DNA from 3 places in the Rossellomorea vietnamensis genome. Region 1 is predicted to be linked to each of the others. Evidence: riboswitches for the same ligand, from Rfam matches in the RefSeq annotation. Region 1 holds a riboswitch; each other region holds the start of a gene.
The links. A riboswitch is a leader RNA that binds a small molecule or an ion and turns the genes downstream of it on or off. The one in region 1 is predicted to bind lysine.
Positions count from the first base shown of each region.

Region 2: another riboswitch for lysine. It lies ahead of N5C46_RS21580 (aspartate kinase); the one in region 1 lies ahead of lysA (diaminopimelate decarboxylase).
Region 3: another riboswitch for lysine. It lies ahead of N5C46_RS18590 (Na+/H+ antiporter NhaC family protein); the one in region 1 lies ahead of lysA (diaminopimelate decarboxylase).

Region 1 is NZ_CP104558.1:1,773,281-1,780,810, reverse strand. Features, by position in the region: gene N5C46_RS09105 (BglG family transcription antiterminator) at 1-1,518, shown strand, start outside; gene N5C46_RS09100 (mannitol-1-phosphate 5-dehydrogenase) at 1,524-2,663, shown strand; gene N5C46_RS09095 (2OG-Fe(II) oxygenase) at 3,008-3,655, shown strand; gene N5C46_RS09090 (DMT family transporter) at 3,699-4,658, opposite strand; lysine riboswitch at 4,855-5,031, shown strand; gene lysA (diaminopimelate decarboxylase) at 5,146-6,432, shown strand; gene N5C46_RS09080 (ABC transporter permease subunit) at 6,542-7,411, shown strand; gene N5C46_RS09075 (ABC transporter permease subunit) at 7,411-7,530, shown strand, end outside.
Region 2 is NZ_CP104558.1:4,206,359-4,213,888, reverse strand. Features, by position in the region: gene N5C46_RS21605 (bifunctional metallophosphatase/5'-nucleotidase) at 1-508, opposite strand, end outside; gene sdhB (succinate dehydrogenase iron-sulfur subunit) at 620-1,387, opposite strand; gene sdhA (succinate dehydrogenase flavoprotein subunit) at 1,387-3,150, opposite strand; gene N5C46_RS21590 (succinate dehydrogenase cytochrome b558 subunit) at 3,222-3,830, opposite strand; gene N5C46_RS21585 (YslB family protein) at 4,182-4,619, shown strand; gene N5C46_RS21580 (aspartate kinase) at 4,679-5,917, opposite strand; lysine riboswitch at 6,105-6,283, opposite strand; gene uvrC (excinuclease ABC subunit UvrC) at 6,381-7,530, opposite strand, start outside.
Region 3 is NZ_CP104558.1:3,640,065-3,647,594, reverse strand. Features, by position in the region: gene N5C46_RS18595 (sodium-dependent transporter) at 1-581, opposite strand, end outside; gene N5C46_RS18590 (Na+/H+ antiporter NhaC family protein) at 855-2,417, opposite strand; lysine riboswitch at 2,533-2,715, opposite strand; gene yunB (sporulation protein YunB) at 2,795-3,556, opposite strand; gene N5C46_RS18580 (HD-GYP domain-containing protein) at 3,615-4,727, opposite strand; gene N5C46_RS18575 (YunC family protein) at 4,905-5,207, opposite strand; gene N5C46_RS18570 (bifunctional metallophosphatase/5'-nucleotidase) at 5,264-6,616, opposite strand; gene N5C46_RS18565 (sulfite exporter TauE/SafE family protein) at 6,644-7,468, opposite strand; gene N5C46_RS18560 (DUF72 domain-containing protein) at 7,490-7,530, opposite strand, start outside.

The DNA of each region.
Region 1 (7,530 bases):
CATCATCTTGATGAACCGGTTCTCGGTTATTTCAAGCCGGACTATTTACTCGCCGTCGACCAGGTGGTGAATCATCATTTGGCGGACGAGCAGATCACGTTAACGGACAGTGATTATATCGGTCTTGTCGTGCATATCTGCCTGACAGTCCAACGAACCGAAAAGGGATTCGGATTACAGCAAAGGGAACCATCTGAAGAAGGGGCACCCCGGGAGTTTCAGTTGATGGACATGATATGCGGGGAACTGAAACAGCGGCTTTCCGTTTCAATCAACGATCTGGATGTACAATTCTTGACGGTCATTTTGAAAGGATCAAAGGTGCAGGATCCAGAAGTCGTTTACTATGACAGTATCCTCCTTGGGCACCTTATCAAAAATATCATAAAAGATGTTTCGGCAGACCTCCACGTTGATCTGTCCGATGACTTTTCCCTGTTCCAGGGGCTCCTAGCCCATATGGGACCGTCCATCTTCCGCTTGCAGCAGGAACTGGACCTTTTCAATCCCCTGACGGATGAAATCAAGAAAAAGTATCCGGTCTTATTTCTAGCGGTGAAAAAAAGTCTGGAAATGGAGTTTAGGGATATCTCGTTTCCGGATGATGAAGTGGCATTCATCGTCCTTCATTTCGGATCCGCCATGCTGATGAATGAAGAAAAGGTAAATGTCCAAGCCGTGGTCGTATGTCCCACAGGAATCGGGACGTCCAAGATGCTCGCAAGCCGCATCCAGCGGGAGTTGAGCATGATCAACAAGGTGGAAATCCTGTCGATCAAGGATTTCCAGACAGCGGATCTTGAGGAGTATGACATTGTCATTTCCACCGTCAGGCTTCCTTTTACGGAAGTGGAGTATATTCTGGTGAGTCCATTATTGAGTGAGAAGGACATCGGATTCATCCAAAGCTATCTGCAGAATAACGTCGAGAAGCTGACGAGGAAAAAATATTTGAAACCATCACAGAAGTCTGATGGGAAAGCCGAAGTGAGAATGCTCCTTCAGGAGATCAAAGATGTCCATTCCAGCATGGAAGCCATCCTTACCAATTTCCGCGTGTACCGGAAGCAGTCGGCGGGAAATCACGTCAGGATCCTGATTGAAATGGTGGAGCAGGCTTACAGGGACGGACTTCTTCAACAGCCTCGAGTGGTCCTGGACCAACTGTTGGAAAGGGAGAAGAAAGGCGGACTGGGCATCCCGAACACGAATATGGGGCTTTTTCATTGCCGGGATCATAACGTAAATAAGCTGATCTTCCAGGTGGCCCATCTGGATGAACCTTGCAAGATCAAGGGGATGGATGGTGCGGAGATGGAGATGAAGAGCCTTCTCCTAATGCTTGCCCCGGAAGAATTGAGCAGGCGGGAACAGGAAATCCTCAGCCTGATCTCTACAAGTTTAATCGAAGATCATCGATCGATGATGATTTATTCGTCCACGAACGAAGCGATCATTTTAAAGAAATTAGAAGAAATCTTTCTGGACTACTTACAAACTAATTTGATAAAGGAATGATGATGTTGAAACAAGCCATACATTTTGGAGCAGGAAACATAGGCAGAGGGTTTATCGGAGCATTGTTTTCCCAATCAGGTTACCATGTGACCTTTGTGGATATTGCGGAACAAGTGATCAATAAACTGAATGAAGAAGGACGCTATGAGGTGAAGCTTGCAACGGAAACGATGGAAACGGAAACGATCGAGAATGTGTCCGGCCTGAACAACCTTCATCAGGAAGGGGAAGTAATCGATACGATCGTCTCGTCTACTTACCTTACGACGGCAATCGGACCGAACATCCTGCCACGGATCGCACCCCTGATCGCTAAAGGGATCACTAAGCGAGTGGCCTCTTCAGAGGAACCGTTATACGTCATCGCATGTGAAAACCAGATCGGTGCAACAGATATTTTGAAAAAGCATATTTTAGAAAATCTTAATGAAGAAACGGCTGCAAAGCTTGAAGGCAAAGTCTTCTTCTTCAATTCAGCGGTTGATCGCATTGTACCGATGCAGGATCAAGGTTCATTGGACGTCCTCGTTGAACCATACTACGAGTGGGTGGTCGAGACCACGGAAGAAATCCCGCCAGTTGAAGGAATGACGATCGTGGAAGATCTAGCACCCTTCATCGAACGGAAGCTGTTCACGGTGAACACAGGGCACGCCGTCATTGCTTACCTTGGATATCTGCAAGGGAAATCGACCATTGATCAGACATTGGCCGATGACGGAATCGCTGCACAAGTGAAGGAAACGTTGAAAGAAACAGGTGCCTACCTTGTGAAGCAATATGGTCTCGATGAAAACGACCATCTTGCTTATATTGATAAAAACATCGAACGCTTCAAAAACGCCTACCTGAATGATGATGTGACCCGTGTGGGACGCGCGCCGATCAGGAAACTTGGTCCCGATGACCGATTGATCCGCCCGACCACAGAAGCTCAAAAAGCAGGACTTTCTTATTCGTATCTCGCCAAAGCGATTGCAGCAGCGCTCCTGTTCGACAATCCTGAAGACGAACAGGCCATGGAAATCCAGGGCATGATCAAGGAACACGGCCCTGCATATGTTTTGAAAAAAGTGAGCGGACTGGATGCGGATAGTGAAATTGTGGAGGAAGTATTAGTTCAGTATGAAGCATTGAAGAAATAAATGGATGGACTGTCGGATGGGATTCGGCAGTCTTTTTTTATGAGTTTTGACTACGTGTCCTTTCTGTGACATGCCTGAACCCACGCCAATCCTACACCTGAATCAGCCTCGTTATTTTTCAGCGGAAAAAGAAAAAATAAAGATAGAATTCCCCTCATCCCGGGTGTAAAATATATAAAAATACACTCTCATATTTTGACATGCAGGAGGAAACAACCGAATAAAAGATACAGTTATGCCAAAGTTGCTATCGTTTTCCCAGTCTGGAAGATTCAAAGAATGCTTCCACCAATGTAAGAATTCAGAATGTTAAAAATACGATTAGAGGTTGATGAAAGTTGGCAATGAATACGACTGATATAGCTGTAAAGGAACAAACGATTTTTCACCACACGGGGAATAAGATCAAGACCGAAGACCGGGATATCCAGATCATCGTGAAAATGGAGGAGCCCCTGATCGTCGTCCTTGGCAATGTGCTGAGTCATGAAGAATGTGATGAACTCATCCAATTGTCAAAAGATCGGGTCGAGCGCTCAAAAATCGGGAATACCCGGACAGTCGATGGACTGAGAACGAGCAGTTCTGTCTTTTTGGAAGAAAGCCATGACGTCGTGACACGGGTTGAAAAGCGAGTCTCTCAAATTATGAATATACCCGTCGAGCACGGGGAGGGTCTTCAGATCCTGAACTATAAGCCTGGTCAGGAATACAAGGCGCACTTTGATTTTTTCTCGGCATCTGCAAGACCGGTGAAGAATCCGAGGATCAGTACCCTTGTCATGTACCTTAACGACGTGGAGGAGGGCGGTGAAACGTACTTTCCGAAACTTGGCCTGTCTGTCTCCCCGCAAAAAGGGATGGCCGTTTACTTTGAATATTTCTATGATAATCAGGAACTGAACGATTTAACGCTGCATGGCGGTGCACCGGTTGTCATCGGGGATAAATGGGCTGCGACCCAGTGGATGAGAAGGCAGGTATTTAAATAATTAGAAAGGAGGAGTATCCCCAGGGTGGGATGCTCCTCCTTTTTTAGCTAGCGGATTTTACCGGTTTCACCACACCGCCATTCATTCTTTTAACGTTGACGGTGTGGATGATCATTCCTGTGATGATCAGGAGGATGCCGAGGAGAGCGAATCCTGACGGAAAGGGAACGGAAAGGATGGCCGCTTCTCCCATGATGACGAACAGGATCTGGGTCGACTGGGTCGCTTCCACTGCCGCAAGCTTCCCGGGATGATGCCTTGCCATATTCGTCGCAAGAAAAAAGAGGGAAGTCGCAATCACACCTGAGCAAACGGCTACGATAAAGGATTGTGTCACTTGACCAGTGGAGGGGATGCCTACTCTAAAAAACGCATAGCTTCCAAGGATCAGCCACAAGGGAGTACTTGCGATCGTCATTCCGAGCACCCGTTGAAACGTATCAAGCTTCCCTCCGCATACCTCCATCATTTTACGGTTCCCAAGAGGGTAAGCGAACGCTGCGACGATCACCGGTAAGACTCCTGTGATCACTTCTGAAAGAGACAGCCCACTGGCATTTTCCTGTTGAATGAACAGTACCCCGATTAAAATGATCGAGGAAATGCCGAGAGCCCTTTTTTGAATGGAGTGCCTGCGTCTCACAGGTCCTGAAGTGAAAAACAAGGGAGCGAGCAGGATCCCTGCCACAATCGTGAATTGCCACGTGCCCGCAACAAGCCAGCCGGGTCCATATGCTGCCGCATACGTCAAAGGACCATAAAAGAGGACAAACCCGACAAAGCTCCACGTCAGCCACTCGTATGGTTTCTTCTTCATTTCGATCCACACTTGATTTATATTCTTTCGTAAACCTACAATAATGAAAAGGAATGGAAGCATGAACAAAAAACGCAGGGACGAACTCCACATCCAGCTTCCGCCGGCCAGTTCCATGGACCGGTTCAGGATGAAGGTGACGGCAAAGAACATGGATGAAATAATACCGAGAGTCAATTCTTTGATGGGAAGCACTCCTTTCTGATACATATATAGTTTATTTTATATATATTATAAGCGAATACATTTAAAAGAAAAATCCTCAAAAAGGAAGTGAAAATTTATCAACCCTACCCCCGAATTAACGCTCCATCCAAAAACCAATTGACAACCTTTTCAAGAGAATGATATAGTTATGCCAATAAAAAATATACAGTCACTCTCTGATAATAGAGGCGCGAGAATGATGAGTACCTTCTTTGAGAATAATGGATTCCGGGATAAGTTGGGAAAGGCAGATCGCCGAAGCAGAAAATAGCCAATTCTATTTTTTGTTGGGCCAGCATTGAAGAAATGCTGGACTGTCACAATGCAAAAGTTGTGGAGCACTATTGAAGAGATGTTAATACATAGTCTTCATCTTGGTTCCGTAACCTTTGATGGAAAACCGTATGAGCATCTGCTTCATACGGTTTTTTTGTGTTTTTTTAGAGAGTCTAAAGGAGTTAGGGATATGAGTACAGTTGATGTGAATGTTCAAGGGGATTTAACGATTGGTGGGATCGGTACGGGTGATTTGGTGGAAAGATACGGCACGCCACTGATGGTTTATGATGAAGGGATGATTCGCGGGAATGCGAAATTGTTTCGGGATGCATTCAATGAGAGTGGTCTGAAATATCAGGTGGCGTATGCGAGTAAGGCATTTCTTTGTAAAGAAATGGTGCGCCTGGCGGAACAAGAGAACCTCTCCCTGGATGTCGTCTCAGGCGGGGAATTGTATACGGCACTTGAAGCTGGTTTCCCGGCTGCACGGATCCATTTTCACGGCAACAATAAATCCGAAGATGAGCTTCTAATGGCTCTTGAAGCTGAAATCGGCTGCTTTGTCGTCGATAGTTTCCTTGAACTTGAACTGCTCCATGACCTGGCAAAAGAGCGGGAGCAGGAGGTGCAGATCCTGATCAGGGTCACACCGGGGGTGGAAGCCCATACCCACGAGTACATCACGACGGGCCAGGAAGATTCAAAATTCGGATTCAGCATTTCAAACGGACAGGCGGCAACGGCGATTGGACTTGCCATCAGGAAGCCGTATTTCTCATTGCTGGGCCTCCATTCCCATATCGGATCTCAGATCTTTGAACAGGAAGGCTTTGATCAGGCGATCCGGGTACTGTCTGATTTCATGCAGCGGATCCGGATCGATTTGGACGTCATGATGCCTGTCTTGAATATCGGTGGCGGATTTGGTGTCCGGTATACGGAAGAAGACCAGCCTCTGCCGATTCCGACCTATGTCAAAGGGATAACGGATAGTGTGAAAACCTATTTTGCGAAAAATGAATACCCGCTCCCGGAAGTCTGGGTGGAGCCGGGTCGAAGCATGGTGGCAGAAGCGGGCACGACGTTATACAAAGTGGGCTCGAAGAAAATCATCCCGGATGTGCGCACGTATGTGGCGATTGACGGAGGGATGACGGATAATATACGCCCGGCTCTGTATCAGGCGAAGTATCATGCGGTACTGGCAAACCGTCCGAATGAGGAATGCACGGAGCTTGTGAGCATTGCAGGGAAATGCTGCGAGTCGGGTGACATGCTCATCTGGGACCTGATGCTGCCGCCGACGAATTACGGTGATATCCTGGCTGTGTTCAGTACGGGGGCATACGGGTATTCTATGGCGAGTAACTATAATCGGATACCGAGACCGGCTGTTGTGTTTGTGGATAACGGGGAATCCCGGGTCGTGATCGAGCGGGAGACGTATGAGGATCTTGTAAGGAAAGATCGATAGGGAAAAGAGTGGTGGAGTCCAAAGGGGCTTCACCTTTTTTTATGGGATTTTTTGGCTTATTATGGTAATGTAAAGGTAACTTTATCCAATGAATTCGGAGGATCAATCTATGAATCTCAAATCGATCGGTTCCATGGTTTTGAAATTTGTCTTCGTTCTGTTCGGAATCATCCTTCTGACAGGCCTCATCGGTTTGTTCAATGAAGGTGTGGATCTCAGTTTGAAACAATATATGCTCAACATTGTGGAGATATCGACCTCCCTCGTTCATTCTGAATCGATGACCATTACGAATGAATCGAACAACTCATATCCGATGTTCCCGGCCTTCTGGGAGCCGTATTTCTATTCTGTTTCGATTTTTTTGTCTGCTTTTCTTTTATCCATCCTCATGGGCATCTTTCTTGCGTACCTCACACATCTGCTGCCATCCGGCTGGTCAACGTTCATCCTTAGGGCGACTAACTTGCTCGAGTCCACACCCGATATCTTCATCTTGATTGTCATTCAATACAGTGTCATTTTCATCTTGAAAGAGACGGGTGTGCTTCTGTTTCCGATCGTCGGCTCCCAGGAAAAGGTGTATTTTGTTCCCATTGTGACTTTGTGTATTTTACCGACAATCATGTTGTTCCGGATCATCTATTTACTGGTGAGCGATGAATATGGGAAGCCGTATGTAGACCTGATCAAGAGCAGGGGGATGTCCAAACACTCGATTTTCTTCATCCATGTCCTGCGGAATATTTCGTTCAGCTTATTGAATCATTCCAAATCGATCATTCTTTTTCTGTTATCTTCCTTAATCGTATTTGAAAGATTATTTAATATTTATGGCATCACCCACTTCATCCTGTCATTCTCTCAAATGGATGTGATCTGTTTCAGTTTGATCATGTTTTATCTGCCTGTTTTTGTCCTGCTCATCCTCATCAGGCTTTTCGTTGATTGGAAAACAGGTCAGAAGGTGGCGATATGATGTTGAAAAAACTGATGAAGAATCGGTCATTTATGATGGGGTTTTTATTTCTGTTCGGTATGTTTGCCGCAAGTCTTGTTTACTATGTTGGCTGGGGAGATGAGGTGCCGAAGCTGGAC
Region 2 (7,530 bases), 2.1 Mb from region 1:
TGATCCCCTTTACTGTTTGAATGATAGAAGGATAGATCTTCCCACTTTCAGCCTGTTCCGGAATTCCACTTTCCATGAAAGGAGCTAGGATAGGATCAAGCCGGACATCCACATTGCTGCTCACCACGGGAAAGGAAAGTTCCTTAATAAAGTTCGCCAGCACCTCACTTCCCTTATCGAATTCATGATTTCCAAGCGTCATGGCGTCATAGCCAATTTCATTCATGAATGCAGCATCTGCCTGTCCCAGATATTCATTAAAAAACAACGTCCCCGAAAACACATCCCCCGCGTCCAAAAGAAGGGCATCCCCATCCTTTTTCCGCTCTTCTTTAATCGCCGTGTGCAAATACGGAACGTTTTCCAAATGGGAATGAACATCATTCGTATGCAGAATCGTCAAACGGAAAGGCTCCCCATCTTCCATTTCCTTTCCCTTCACTTCATCCAAGACAAAAGTTGAAATATTGGAAAACAAGATTATGAATATCAATCCGATTCGCTTCATACTCATCACTCCATAGGCTCATTTGTAGTCTACTATGCGACAATTGCCTGCATTTTATGAGGCAAAACAAAAAGCACTCCCCCGAAGGAAAGTGCTTTTCATCAGAAAATATTAATCAACCATATGGTCGCTTCCGAAGAAGTTTTTGAACATTTGGAAAGTGGTTTCACGGTTAAGTGCCGCAATCGAAGTCGTCAAAGGAATTCCTTTTGGACAAGATTGAACACAGTTTTGTGAGTTACCGCAGTTGGCAAGTCCACCGTCGCCCATGATGGACTCAAGGCGCTCATCCTGATTCATGGCACCAGTTGGGTGCGCATTGAACAAGCGTACTTGAGATAGCGGAGCAGGCCCGATGAAATCGGACTTACTGTTCACGTTCGGACATGCTTCCAGACATACACCACATGTCATACATTTTGATAATTCATATGCCCACTGACGCTTTTTCTCAGGCATACGCGGTCCAGGACCAAGATCATATGTTCCATCGATCGGGATCCATGCTTTCACTTTCTTCAGACTGTCGAACATGCGGCTGCGGTCTACCTGCAGGTCGCGGACGACAGGGAAAGTGCGCATTGGCTCAAGACGGATCGGCTGTTCTAATTGATCGACCAATGCCGTACAAGATTGTCTCGGCTTTCCATTGATCACCATTGAACAAGCTCCACATACCTCTTCCAGACAGTTCATATCCCAGTTGATCGGAGTGGTGTGCTCCCCTTTTGCATTGACCGGATTACGACGGATTTCCATCAAGGCGGAAATCACGTTCATATTCGGACGATAATCAAGTTCGAACTCTTCTTGGAAAGGAGCAGTTTCCGGGCTTTCTTGACGAGTAATGATAAAACGGACTTTTTTATTTTCACTCATCATTTACTTCCCCCTTTGCTCTTAGAATAGTCACGCTTACGTGGTGCGATCAATGAAGTATCAACTTCCTCGTAATGGAATTCCGGAGTGTTCGTCGCGGCATTGTATTTCGCCATCGTCGTTTTCAGGAATTCTTCGTCATTACGTTCAGGGAAATCAGGTTTGTAATGGGCTCCACGGCTCTCATTACGATTTAATGCACCGATTGTAATAACACGGGCAAGCTGAAGCATGTTCCACAATTGACGGGTGAATGTCGCCCCTTGGTTGCTCCATTTAGCCGTATCATTGATATTGATATTTTGGTAACGTTCCATCAGTTCCTGGATCTTTTCATCCGTTTGTTTCAGCTTATCGTTATGACGTACAACCGTTACGTTATCCGTCATCCATTCCCCAAGCTCTTTATGGATGACATACGCATTTTCAGTGCCATTCAGGGACATGATGTTGTTCCATTTTTCTTCTTCCTGTTTCACATAGCGGTCGAATAGGGAAGATGGAACGGATTCAACTGTTTTCTCAAGTCCTTCAATATACTTAATCGCATTTGGACCTGCCACCATACCGCCATAGATAGCGGATAGCAATGAGTTAGCCCCTAAGCGGTTACCACCGTGCTGAGAATAATCGCATTCCCCTGCTGCGAATAATCCAGGAATATTCGTCATTTGATCATAATCGACCCATAGTCCACCCATCGAATAGTGAACGGCAGGGAAGATTTTCATTGGTACTTTACGCGGGTCATCACCCATGAACTTCTCATAGATTTCGATGATACCGCCAAGCTTGATATCAAGCTCTTTTGAATCCTTATGAGATAGATCCAGGTAAACCATGTTCTCGCCATTGATACCAAGCTTCTGGTTTACGCACACGTCAAAGATTTCACGTGTGGCAATATCACGCGGTACAAGGTTTCCGTATGCAGGGTACTTCTCTTCAAGGAAGTACCACGGTTTACCGTCTTTATACGTCCAGACACGTCCACCTTCACCACGTGCAGATTCACTCATGAGGCGAAGCTTATCATCCCCTGGAATCGCTGTCGGGTGAATCTGGATGAACTCACCATTTGCATAGTACGCACCTTGTTGATACACGATCGAAGCGGCTGAACCTGTATTGATGACAGAGTTTGTAGATTTACCGAAGATGATCCCCGGTCCACCTGAAGCCATAATAACGGCATCCGCTGCAAATGATTTGATTTCCATTGTTTGAAGGTTTTGGGCAACGATCCCTCTTGCAACTCCCTCGTCATCAATGACGACTCCAAGGAATTCCCAGCCTTCGAACTTGCTGACTAATCCAGCCACTTCATGACGGCGAACCTGCTCGTCCAAAGCGTATAATAGCTGCTGACCAGTCGTAGCACCAGCGAAAGCGGTTCTGTGATGCTGGGTCCCACCGAAGCGACGGAAATCCAGTAACCCTTCAGGCGTACGGTTAAACATAACACCCATACGATCGAGTAAGTGAATGATCCCAGGTGCTGCTTCTGTCATTGCTTTAACAGGCGGTTGATTCGCTAAGAAATCCCCACCATAAACCGTATCATCAAAATGTTCCCAAGGAGAATCCCCTTCTCCCTTTGTATTAACGGCTCCGTTAATTCCACCCTGTGCACATACAGAGTGAGAACGCTTAACGGGTACCAGTGAGAATAAATCGACTTGCGTTCCTTTTTCTGCTGCTTTAATTGTGGCCATCAGGCCGGCTAAACCGCCACCGACAACGATGATTTTACCTTTACTCATCGTGACTCACTCCTTTTCCTACCATACTTCGAGAGCACTTGCTTATCTATCAGACTCGTATATTTTTCTGCTTATACGAAGGCAAAGATTGCACGCATACCGACAATCGATAACGCGACAAAAATCCCGATCGTAACATATGTAGCTATTAATTGAGAACGAGGTGTAACCGTTAGTCCCCAGCTTACGCAGAATGACCATAATCCATTAGCAAAGTGGAAAATCGTTGATAATACACCAAGCACATAGAATCCTAACATCAACGGATTGGATAGAATGTTTTCCATCATCTGAAAGTTCACTTCAGCTCCAAACGCCGCAGCGACCCTTGTTTCCCAGATATGCCATGTGACGAAAATGAATGTGATCACTCCAGAAACACGTTGAAGTAAAAACATCCAGTTACGGAAATAACCAAACTTGCTTGCATTATTCTTGGAAGTGAATGCAATGTAAATTCCGTAAATCGCATGGAAGTACAATGGAAGGAAGATGATAAAGATTTCAAGGAAATAACGGAAAGGAAGACTTTCCATAAAATGCGCCGCCTGGTTAAATGATTCTTCCCCACCAGTGGCAAAATGGTTCACGACTAAATGTTGTGTTAAAAATAATCCAACTGGAATAACACCTAGCAATGAATGAAGCCTGCGATAATTAAATTCTCGATTTCCAGCCATGATTTACCCCCCTTAATGATAAAATATGAATTCGTTTTCTAATGCCTTTCTTTACCTATTAGACGACGATACATATTTTATATTGTAACAATAATGTGACATGTTCATTTTACTCCCAAGGAGTGGAAGCGTCAAGAAAACGTATACATAAATTCGACAATACCGCAAAAATATTTTCAGTAGATCCACAACGGAAAACATGAGGTTTTACACAACTAAATGTTCGAAAATTCTAATAAATGTACAATAAATATTATAGCACCAAAATATCCCAAGGTCATTTTTTCAAGGTATGGGATGATAATTACCTCTTTCATGTATATAATAGTTTTATAGAAAGAGGGGATTTACTTGGAACAGAAAAAAGAAGAAGTACATCAGCCGTCCGTTCCAATCTTCGGATATGAAATGTTACGCGACATCTTGATTCCAGACATACTGGGAAAACACACACCCGATATCCTATACTGGGGAGGAAAGCAGCTCTCTAGGAAGTTCCCCCTTCAGTCAACGGAAGAAATATCTTCCTTTTTCAATGAAGCTGGATGGGGCACCCTTACACTTCTGGAACAGAAAAGAAATGAAATGACATTTGAATTGAGCGGACCTGTGATCGAACGGCGTCTGTCACTGAAAACGGATGTGAACTTCAAACTGGAAACGGGCTTTATTGCCGAACAGATTCAGCTTCAAAGAAAATGTGTGGCAGAAGCTGCTGACGAATTATATAAACGGAGCCAATCGGTCAAAGTCATGGTAAGATGGGACGACAAAGACCGGATCGAGTAGTCAAGCTCTCAATAAAGGGTTGCCTGGAATCATCCAGGCAACCCTTTTCCATGTTGATCCTACAGCGTGATTTCTTCCATCTTCACGGCATCGAGATGAAAGGCCGTATGTAAGACGCCTGCCGCCTTCTGCATATTCTCGCCATCCACTACTGTAGACACTTTAATTTCAGAAGTGCTGACCATTTTCACGACGATGTCATTTTGAGCAAGCACTTCAAACATTTCCGCGGCCACACCCGGGTTTGAAATCATCCCCGAACCGACAATGGAGACTTTCGCCAGCCCACTTTCGTGCTCGACGTGTGTGAAATTCAACTGCTCTTTATTTCGTTCAAGAACAGCAAGGGTTTCCTCGAGATCGTGCTCCTTGATGGAGAAAGATAGATTGGTCGTATTCTGATCCGTCTGGGTCTGGATGATGATGTCTACGTTCAAATGATTTTCAGCCAACGTAGTGAACACGGATGATAGTCCTGTTAATGCATTTCCCAGTCCGAATACCGTGACCCTCGTAATTTCATTCTCAAATGCTACTCCTCTTACAATCAAGTTCTGTTCCATGCTTGCTTCCTCCTCAATATACGTTCCTTCCACTCTTTCGATGCTCGATCTGACTTCCAACGGGATTTGATAATTCTTGGCAAATTCCACCGCCCTCGGATGGAGGACCCCTGCCCCGAGGTTTGCAAGTTCGAGCATTTCATCATATGAAATCGACGGTAACTTCCTTGCTCCTTCTATATAGCGGGGATCTGTCGTGTAAACCCCGTCTACGTCCGTATAGATGTCACAGCGCTCCGCCTTCAGGGCTGCCGCGATCGCAACGGCTGTCGTATCCGACCCGCCCCTGCCGAGTGTGGTGATTTCCCCGGTTTCTGTCATGCCCTGGAATCCTGCGACGATGACCACTCTTCCTTCCTGAAGGTGAGCCGCCATTTTATCGGTATGAATATTGGTGATCCTTGCATTACTATGGACGGATTCCGTCTCGATGCCGGCCTGCCAGCCCGTGAATGAAATGGCATCATGCCCCGATTGGATCAGGGCCATGGTCAGGAGTGAAATGGTCACCTGCTCCCCGGTTGAGAGCAGCATATCCATTTCTCTTTTGCTCGGTTGAGACGTGATTTCCCTTGCAAGACCAACGAGTGTATCCGTCGTTTTCCCCATGGCAGATACGACCACCACCACATCATTCCCTCTTTCTTTTTCTTCAATGATCCTTGACGCAACATTTTGAATTCTTTCCACAGACCCTACTGAAGTCCCACCGAATTTTTGAACAATAATACTCACGACTTCTCCCTCTTTCTGAGCGTCTCCGCTCTTGTTGATGATGAAGAGTACAATCACAATTATCCTACACGTCCATAGGACAGGATTGTTGGTGCCAAATCCTGCGCTGATAATAAAAAAAGCAATGAGAATAATATCTCATTGCTTTATGAACATACAGCAGAACATACAAATAGGTTCATCGGCATTGTGAGATAGCTCTCCAAGATTGAATCATCTTGACAATCCTGCATTTCTTAAACGCAGGACCAGCGGATATAGTATGAGACTATAACCACTTCGGCGATTCTCCCCTTTCCAGGCATGTCGGCGGGGCTCATACCCCTCTCTACCTGTACTCTTGAAGTTCGCACCTCTATCACCACTTAAAAAGTGATAATGTTATAAATTTCTGTTTATTATAGCACATAAAAAATTGTGATTCAATGCACAATTTTTAAATAAATCGAATTCATTACAGCCGCTACTTCAATTTCTCCACCAATACCTTCGCCACGGCTTCGGGTATTCCTATCTCTATAAACTCCTCCACAGTCGCTTCTTTCATTTTCTTCATGGATCCAAAGTGTTTAAGAAGTTGTTTCTTTCGTTTTGGTCCGATGCCGTCGATGTCGTCGAGGGTGGATTGGAAGGCGCTTTTGCCTCTCAGCTGACGGTGGAAGGTGATGGCGAACCGGTGGACTTCATCCTGGATGCGCTGGAGGAGATAGAATTCCTGGCTGCGCTTTTCAAGGGGGACGATTTGGAGCGGGTTGCCGTACAGCAGTTCCGATGTCTGATGCTTATCGTCTTTCGCAAGACCCCCGATCGGGATGTCGAGACCCAATTCATTCTCGATCACGTCCCTTGCCGCTTCAATCTGACCTTTTCCTCCGTCTATGATGATAAGGTCCGGTAAAGGAAGTCCGTCTTTTAGCACTCTCGTATACCTTCTCCGGACTACCTCCCTCATGGAATCATAATCATCGGGCCCCTTTACGGTTTTGATCTTGTATTTACGGTATTCTTTCTTTTCCGGTTTCCCGTCTAAGAAGACGATCATGGCCGAAACAGGATCACTACCTTGAATATTGGAGTTATCAAAGGCTTCAATCCGGAAAGGGGTGTAAATCCCCATATGCTCCCCAAGCCTTTCAATGGCTTTGATCGTTCGTTCTTCATCTCTTTCAATAAGGGCGAACTTCTCCCCCAGTGCCTGCTGGGCATTTTTTTCGGCAAGCTTCACAAGCTCTTTCTTTTTCCCCCGTTTAGGCTGGGTCATTTTCACCTCAAGAAGCTTCTCCGCGAGTTCGATATCGATCTCTTCAGGCAAAAAGATCTCCTTCGGCTTAAAGTGGTTGGATTTGGAGTAGAACTGACCCAGGAACGTCAGGAACTCATCCTCGGGTTCATTATAGAGAGGGAATAAAGACACATCCCGCTCAATGAGCTTCCCTTGCCGGACGAAGAATACCTGAACACACATCCAGCCTTTATCAACGGAATATCCGAATACATCACGGTCGGTGAAATCGGTCATTGTCATCTTCTGTTTTTCCATGGTCGCTTCGATATGGAGAATCTGATCGCGGAATTCCTTCGCTCTTTCAAATTCCAGATTTTCCGAGGCTTCA
Region 3 (7,530 bases), 1.9 Mb from region 1:
GCGCGAACAACGATAATTAAGAATAAGATAACAAGTGCTGGAATAAAGATTTTATTCGCTACTTCGATTCCTTTCTTTACACCTTTGAAAAGAATGCCGAGTGTAACCGCCCATACGATCACAAGCGGGATGAATACCCCGGGAACCACACTGCCTGTCTGACCTGCATCAACCGACAATTTTAAATAATCACTGAACAGGAAGGATTCTGTATCCTTTCCCCAACCTAAATTGAAAGAAAAAACACTGTATGACATCGCCCAGGCGATAATGACGGCATAATAGGTAGAGATGACGAATGCAATTAAAACCTGCCACCATCCAAGCCATTCTGTTTTCTTATTAAGACGGAAATAAGATAACGGTGCTGAACCACGGTACTTATGACCAATTGTAAATTCAAGTACTAATAATGGAATACCTGCTGTTAGAAGAGCGAATAAATAAGGAATAAAGAATGCTCCTCCGCCGTTTTCATATGCTACTGCCGGAAAACGCCAAATGTTCCCTAATCCGATTGCTGAACCGACAGCTGCAAGAATAAATCCTGCCCGTGTACCAAACTGTGCACGATTCTCCATGTTGTTCCCCCCTAGTTCTTTCCAACTACCTGCCTTGAGGTATTTGAAATTTTTATATTTTCAGATTATTTATAATCTAAAGTCAGTATAGCTAGTTCCAGGACAATTGTCAAAGCTTTATTTTAGTGTTTTATTGAGAAATTAACCAAATTCCCACAGTACTATTTCACTATAAGAATTTTGTCGGATTTTGTGGAATGGGAGGCAATTGTATGACGGGGCTCCAAGCATAAAAAAAACCAGAAGCCGAATGGCTCCTGGTGTTCATCTCTACTATTCTGCAGATGCAGGTTTCGCTTTTTCACCGAACAGGAAGGCGATTGCCAGGATTAAGATGATGACAACCACAAGTCCCAGGATGGTGCTTCCAGTGAATCCTAATACAAGGTAACCGATTGCGGCTACCACTGCACCGATGACCGCATATGGAAGTTGCGTAAGCACGTGATCGATATGGTTGCTTCCCGCTCCTGTAGAGGAAAGGATCGTCGTATCCGAAATCGGTGAACAGTGGTCACCCAGTACAGATCCGGCAAGCACCGCTGCCATGGCAGGAAGTAAGATCGTTACATCCGATGCTGCAGCAATTTCCCCTGCGATCGGCAGTAATATACCAAACGATCCCCAAGAGGTTCCCGTTGAGAAAGCCATGATGCCGGCAACCATGAATAAAATGACCGGAAGTGCCTGCATCGGCAGGCTTGATTGCTCTACCAAACCTGCAAGATACGTACCTGTTTGCAATTGGTCGATAAGCGTAACGATCGTCCAGGCAAAGATCAGAATATAAACAGCCGGAAGCATCGACTTGATTCCTTCCACTACGGCTGTCCCGATTGCACTCCCTTCAATTCCTTTCAAACTTACTTGACGAAGGAAGAAAATCAGGGAAACAAGAAGTCCGAATAATCCACCATACAATAACGATTTGGTTACATCCGTATTTTCAAAGATCGGCAGCAGGTCAAATGATCCCACCGCTTGATACCCAGTCCACAGCATCATGGAAACAGTACCGATGACTAGGGCCACGATCGGCCAGACAAGGTCGCCTACCGAGCCTTTTGAGCTGACTGGAAGATCGTTTTTCAATTCACCGGGAATTTCTTTGCCGGGATCATAAAGATCTCCCGTTTCTAGTGCACGTACTTCATGCTCTTTCATTTTACCGAAATCAAGTCCCTTATAAGCAACCATGACGACTAGCAGTACGGCCGCCCACACGTAAAGGTTCATAGGGATCATTTGTATGAAAGCTGAAAATGCCGTGTATTCCGTGATGCTGTGAGCAGTCAGAATAGAACCGATGATCCCGATGATGTATGCTCCCCAGCTTGAAATCGGGGACACTACACAGATCGGAGCCGATGTTGAATCAATGATATAGGCTAATTTAGCACGTGAGATTCTGTGACGATCCGTGATGGGTCTTGAAACCTGTCCAACAGCAAGGGCATTGAAATAGTCGTCAATAAAAATGATGATACCCAGTACCGCAGCCAAAAGCTGTGCACCCTGTCTTGTCTTCACACGTTTCATCGCCCATTCACCGAATGCGCGGCTCCCGCCTGAGATATTCACAAATGCGGTGATGATACCAAGAATGAGTAAGAAGAAAATGATGTAGACATTCCAGGTGTTAAGTCCGCCGTCTGCGACAAAGATGCCCTTGAAGGCGTCCCAGATAAAGCTGATTGTTTTCGTGATTGAGAAGTCTGCCAACAAAAAGGCAGATGCGACGATCCCTACTCCCAGTGAAAGCAGTACCCGTCTTGTGAGAATAACCATAAGAATGGCTAAAAGGGGTGGTAATAATGAGTAAATCGTGTTTTCCATAGTGTCCTCCTCCTATTTGATAGGGGGGAACCATCGTAGCATGACAGAGGATAATAAAAAAAGGCAACGATAGAGAAACTATCATTACCTTTGTTAGTAACGTAAGTGCTCCATCACGATCTGTAGCTCCCCATTATAGAGATTTCCCTATAATGACAGTGTTATCCTTCTTCAAGACAACCCCAGCAAATACACCTTCGACATGCATATTTACTTCGGCAAAGATTCCCTTTCATCTGTTTTCTCCGTTGTCATCCTCGAACAGATTACTCTTGAACCCTGCGCCTCTACCCCATCGGACTGATGATGTGGTGTGTTATAAAATTTTCTTTATTAATATAACAAACTATCATTCTTTTGACAACTTTTTTTCGTGACTAATTTGTGGGAAATTCAATGGAAGGACTCGATTCCCCTCCACCATTGTTATAAAATTGCGGTACATCCAGATGGACAGTGCCCATGGCAACCAGAATATCCTGCTTGATCGTTTCGGTTTTCGTTGCAAACGGGATGATGATCTGCACATTCACTTCAAGCTCCACAAATACCTTCACAACCGCATTATTGATGCCGAACTGTTCCACCGTCGTTTTCACATCGGACCGTACATCACCGATGGAATGAAAGCGGATCGGGATTTTCGGTCCCAGGTTCCCGAGCAGTACGTTATTCGTCGCCTGACCCAAAGGAACGGAATAAGTGATGCCCTTCGATGTTTTCGACTTCCCTTCATCAATTTCCACCTCAGTGAGAAATTCCAGGTTTTCTATATTCCCGGCTTCTGCTTCCTGAAGGTTCTGCTGCACAAGATTTGTTATCTCTGCCTGGACCCTGTTAATCGTCTGTGTATTATATTTAAATGAAACGATATCTCCTTCTGAATTCTTCACTTCTTCGGTTATATCCGAAATATCCAGAACATCGGCAATCTTCTTATTGATGGCTTTGTTAATCACCAGGGTACCGATCCTGCTCGTCTGTGTCTCGGCATATGCAAGGAGCGTTGGCTTCAACCCTTTGTTAATGATCCACAATCCGAATCCCGTTGAGATCATAAAGAACAGAAATGTAATAATCATGACATGACGAAAAGGCAGCGGACCTCCTCGGGGTTTGTAGGTTTTGAACTTAGACACAAAAATCCCCCCTCACAAGCTATTTGTATGCATTGTAAGAGGGGTTTAGCGCAAAAATTTATTTAATCTTAAGAGATTGCGGTTCATAATCAGGATCAAAGCCCGTGATCACCTTGTCTAATTCCTTGCTTAAATCGAGTGGGTAAGGAGCGTCTGACTCCTGCCCATCTTCTTCGATGATCCGTATGACAGGACGGTCTGTGACTCCTCTATTTTGATCGGTCACAATCCCTTTCCTTCCATCATTCAATTCCACGATCATGCCATTCGGATACATCGCGACCGATGAACGGAATGCTTCGATCACTTGTGAATCGAACAGGGATCCCGATCCCGCATATAATACCTCTAATGCCTGATGGGGGAGCATCGCTTTCCTGTAGACCCTGTTTGAAGTCATGGCATCAAATACATCGGCCACAGCGATGATCTTTGCGAACGGATGGATATCCTCACCCTTGATCCCCCGCGGATAACCGGACCCATCGAGCCTCTCATGATGCTGATAGGCACAGTGCGCGATGATCAGGGACACCGAATGCAGCTGTCTCAAGATCTCAAAGCCATGTTCAGAGTGTTTCTTGATTTCACAGAATTCGTCTTCCGTAAGTTTCCCGGGCTTCAACAGGATCTCTTCCGGCACAAGCATCTTCCCGATATCATGGAGGATCGCCCCAACCCCGAGCTGCTCCAGCTGCTTCTGTGAAAGCTTTAGTTCAAGACCGATGGAAAGTGTATATAACGTAACATTAAATGAGTGATGAAAAATATAGGAGTCGTATGTAAACACATCTGTCAAAATCGTGAGAAGATCATGATTCCCCTTTACTTCGGACAGGACGACATCGATCACCTGCTTCAATTGAGTGGCACTATCTTCAATCATGAGGAGGCTTGGCTTCTCTTTGGATGTGCTTAGTTGATTGAAGGCCATCTCAATATTCTGAACCGCCTCTTGTCTCACTTTACTCGAAACGGTCCCCTTCACATGGATTCCACTTGAAAGAGAGTCTTCAATATAGACATACTGAATACTAAGCTCCTGCAATCTGTAAATCATGCGTTCTGTAATGGGAACATTATCATGAATCAACGCTTGACCTCTCATATTATATACCGTTGTAGCTAGAACCATGCCGGGTTTCAACGCCCGTGTTGATATAAGCCTCATAGAATTCTCCTATGTAATTCTTTCATTTTTCGACAAAATTTCCTAGTATCTCCATTATAAAGGATAAAAAGGATCTTGCAAGGTGTATTTGGTTAAATATTCATGAAAGAATATAGACGAAATAAGAGGGAAAAACAAAGACCAGCCGCTCAGGAGAGCACTGGTCCTATTTTGATTCTATATCATTTTTAACAGCGCGTCCCTTCCGGCCATCCCCGTGTAGATGCCGAGATTCGCTGCTTCATAGGTGACGGACTCCAGCGGTGCATCGAGGAGCTGATCGATGGTTTTCACACCAACCGCTCTTCCCGCGATGATCCCCCTGTCCTTTAATTTTTCATTCAGCAGCGCAACATCAAGTGCCCCACACATGATATATCCTTTTTCACTCGTCACGACGAGGAGATTGGTTTTCGGAAGTGCAACGGAAATCGCTGTAAAAGTATGTCCCCCAATGGTGATCGGAGATACATTCATCATGTTTCATCGCTCCCTTCACTCATATGTATGTCATGAGCGTGGAAACGGTGAGACATTTACTGTTTCAATTTCCATTCGAGGACATCCCGTAAAAATTCCGGCATAAAGTACTTCTTCTCAAGCCTCTGAAGGTCCGGAAAGAAGTGGCCGAATGTAAACATATCCGGCAGGGCCAGCTTGTATATCTTCCCGGGGTCGACGGGGACCTTCCCGATGAAGATGTCATGGTCTTCAAAGTGGATATTCGAATACACGAACCTCCCCATCACTTTCCCCCTGAAACCAAGTCCTTTCACTTCAAGATGCGGCCAGTCCTCATTAAGGGTCTGCTTAATGATTTCCTTCAGCTCGGCTCCCTTCATCCGGATCATGCAGGGGTTGATCGGGTGGGGAAGGATACGATGCAGGTCCTGCTTTGTCACCATTCCTTCCTCAAGTCCATCTATGAGGAGACCGGCATTAAGAAAACCGCAATCGGCCCCACACCACTCCATTAGTGCATCACAAAGCATTTCAGGCAGCGGGGACGTGTGAAACCAGTCAACCGGGAAAGATTTTGTCAGGCAGGTCACTTCCTGCTTTAATAGCTCCTGCCCGTTCCGGAACCATTGATCCCTGTCCTCCGCTTCCCTGACAACAGACGGAAGTTCCGCCTGCTCATATAGACGGGCCTTTTTTTCCACGACCTGCTTTGTAGATGTATCCACCTCGATCTTCATATGACCGACATAATGGCCGTATTTCCCTGCAGCACCAAGCATGGTGCCATTCACCTCTTTCCCCTGAGGTAAGACATGATGAGTATGGGCCCCCAGGATAACGTCTATTTCAGGGAATTGATTCCCGATCATCTCATCATCCCTTTTTCCCAAATGGGAAAGGAGTATGATCATATCGACATTGGGGCGAACCTCCTGAACCAACTTCCTCAGTTCATCCAAAGGGGAGGTGATGTTCCAGCCCAGAGCTTCGTAAAAAGGTTTGAAGTAGGCCGTTAATCCGATGACGCCAATCCTCACTCCACTGCCGGTACGATAAACCCGGTGAGTCTCCGCCCAACCTGGACGCCTGGAGGAACGATCCAGCAGGTTTCCTACAATCACATCAAACCGGGCACTGTCATACAGGCTGTTTAAATCATCATAATCCAATGTGATTCCTTCATTGTTTCCGATTGTTACAGCATCGAACCCGGCTTCATTTAATAACTCGACGTTCCCTTTTCCTAACGTCGCTTCTGTCAATGGATGCCAGCGGTCCACATGATCACCGATATCAAATAGATACACAGATTCCCCGTCATTCATATGCTTCTGTTTTCTCTGTTTTAAAAAGTCCCTGATCCTTGGCCAGTTCTCCAGGTGACTGTGAAGATCGTTTGTATGATAAATATGAATGGTTTCTCCCATAAATCGTTCACTCCTATTGGAGGAATGTTATCCTGTCATTCCTTGATAAATCAATCGAATACCAATTAAAATCAATATAATCCTCAATACGCTCACCAATACTTTGGACTCGAGCTTCGTATTGATATATGCCCCGGCCTTTGCCCCGATCCAGGCTCCCGGAATGAGAGCCAGTGCATACAGCCATTTGACATTCCCGAATATCACATGTGTTCCCGAGCTCACCAATGCCGAAAGAAAAATCATAAACATGGATGTTGCAACAGCCACATGGGGCGGGAAAAGAAAAATCAGGATCATGGCCGGGACCATCAGAGAGCCGCCGCCAATGCCAAACAAACCCGATGTAAATCCAACGACGAAGGCGATCACCACTCCAAGTAATGGAGGATATCCATACCGGAAGGTTTCTCCACTTGGATCGGTAAATTCCCTCTGAAAAGAGGCATTCCTGAATTTTTCTATAGGCTTTAATTTATTCCTGATCATCAGAATAAGGGCCACCAGTATCATAAAGATACCAAAATAAAGATTGAAGCTTTCCATATTCAATCCCTTGTTTACCCAGGCTCCAAGAATCGAACCGGGTCCGCTCCCCGCAAAGAAAATCAATCCGCTTTTATAATCGACGGTTTTATGCTTTAAGTATGCAAGGGTGGAAGATAACCCTGTAAATATCATGATGACCAGTGAGGTACCCACAGCGGTCTGAGGGTTCATCCCTTCTACCAGGCTTGTATATGTACCAAAGTAGATCAGGGCGGGTACAATGATGACGCCACCGCCTAAACCGACCAGTGATCCTATCGCACCTGCCAAAAGCCCGATTGATAGAAGAACAATCCATTCCATCTGTTTTTCATCTCCTGTCGGCTAAAATAAATCCAACTGCTTCGGGGCAAGACCTTCATACT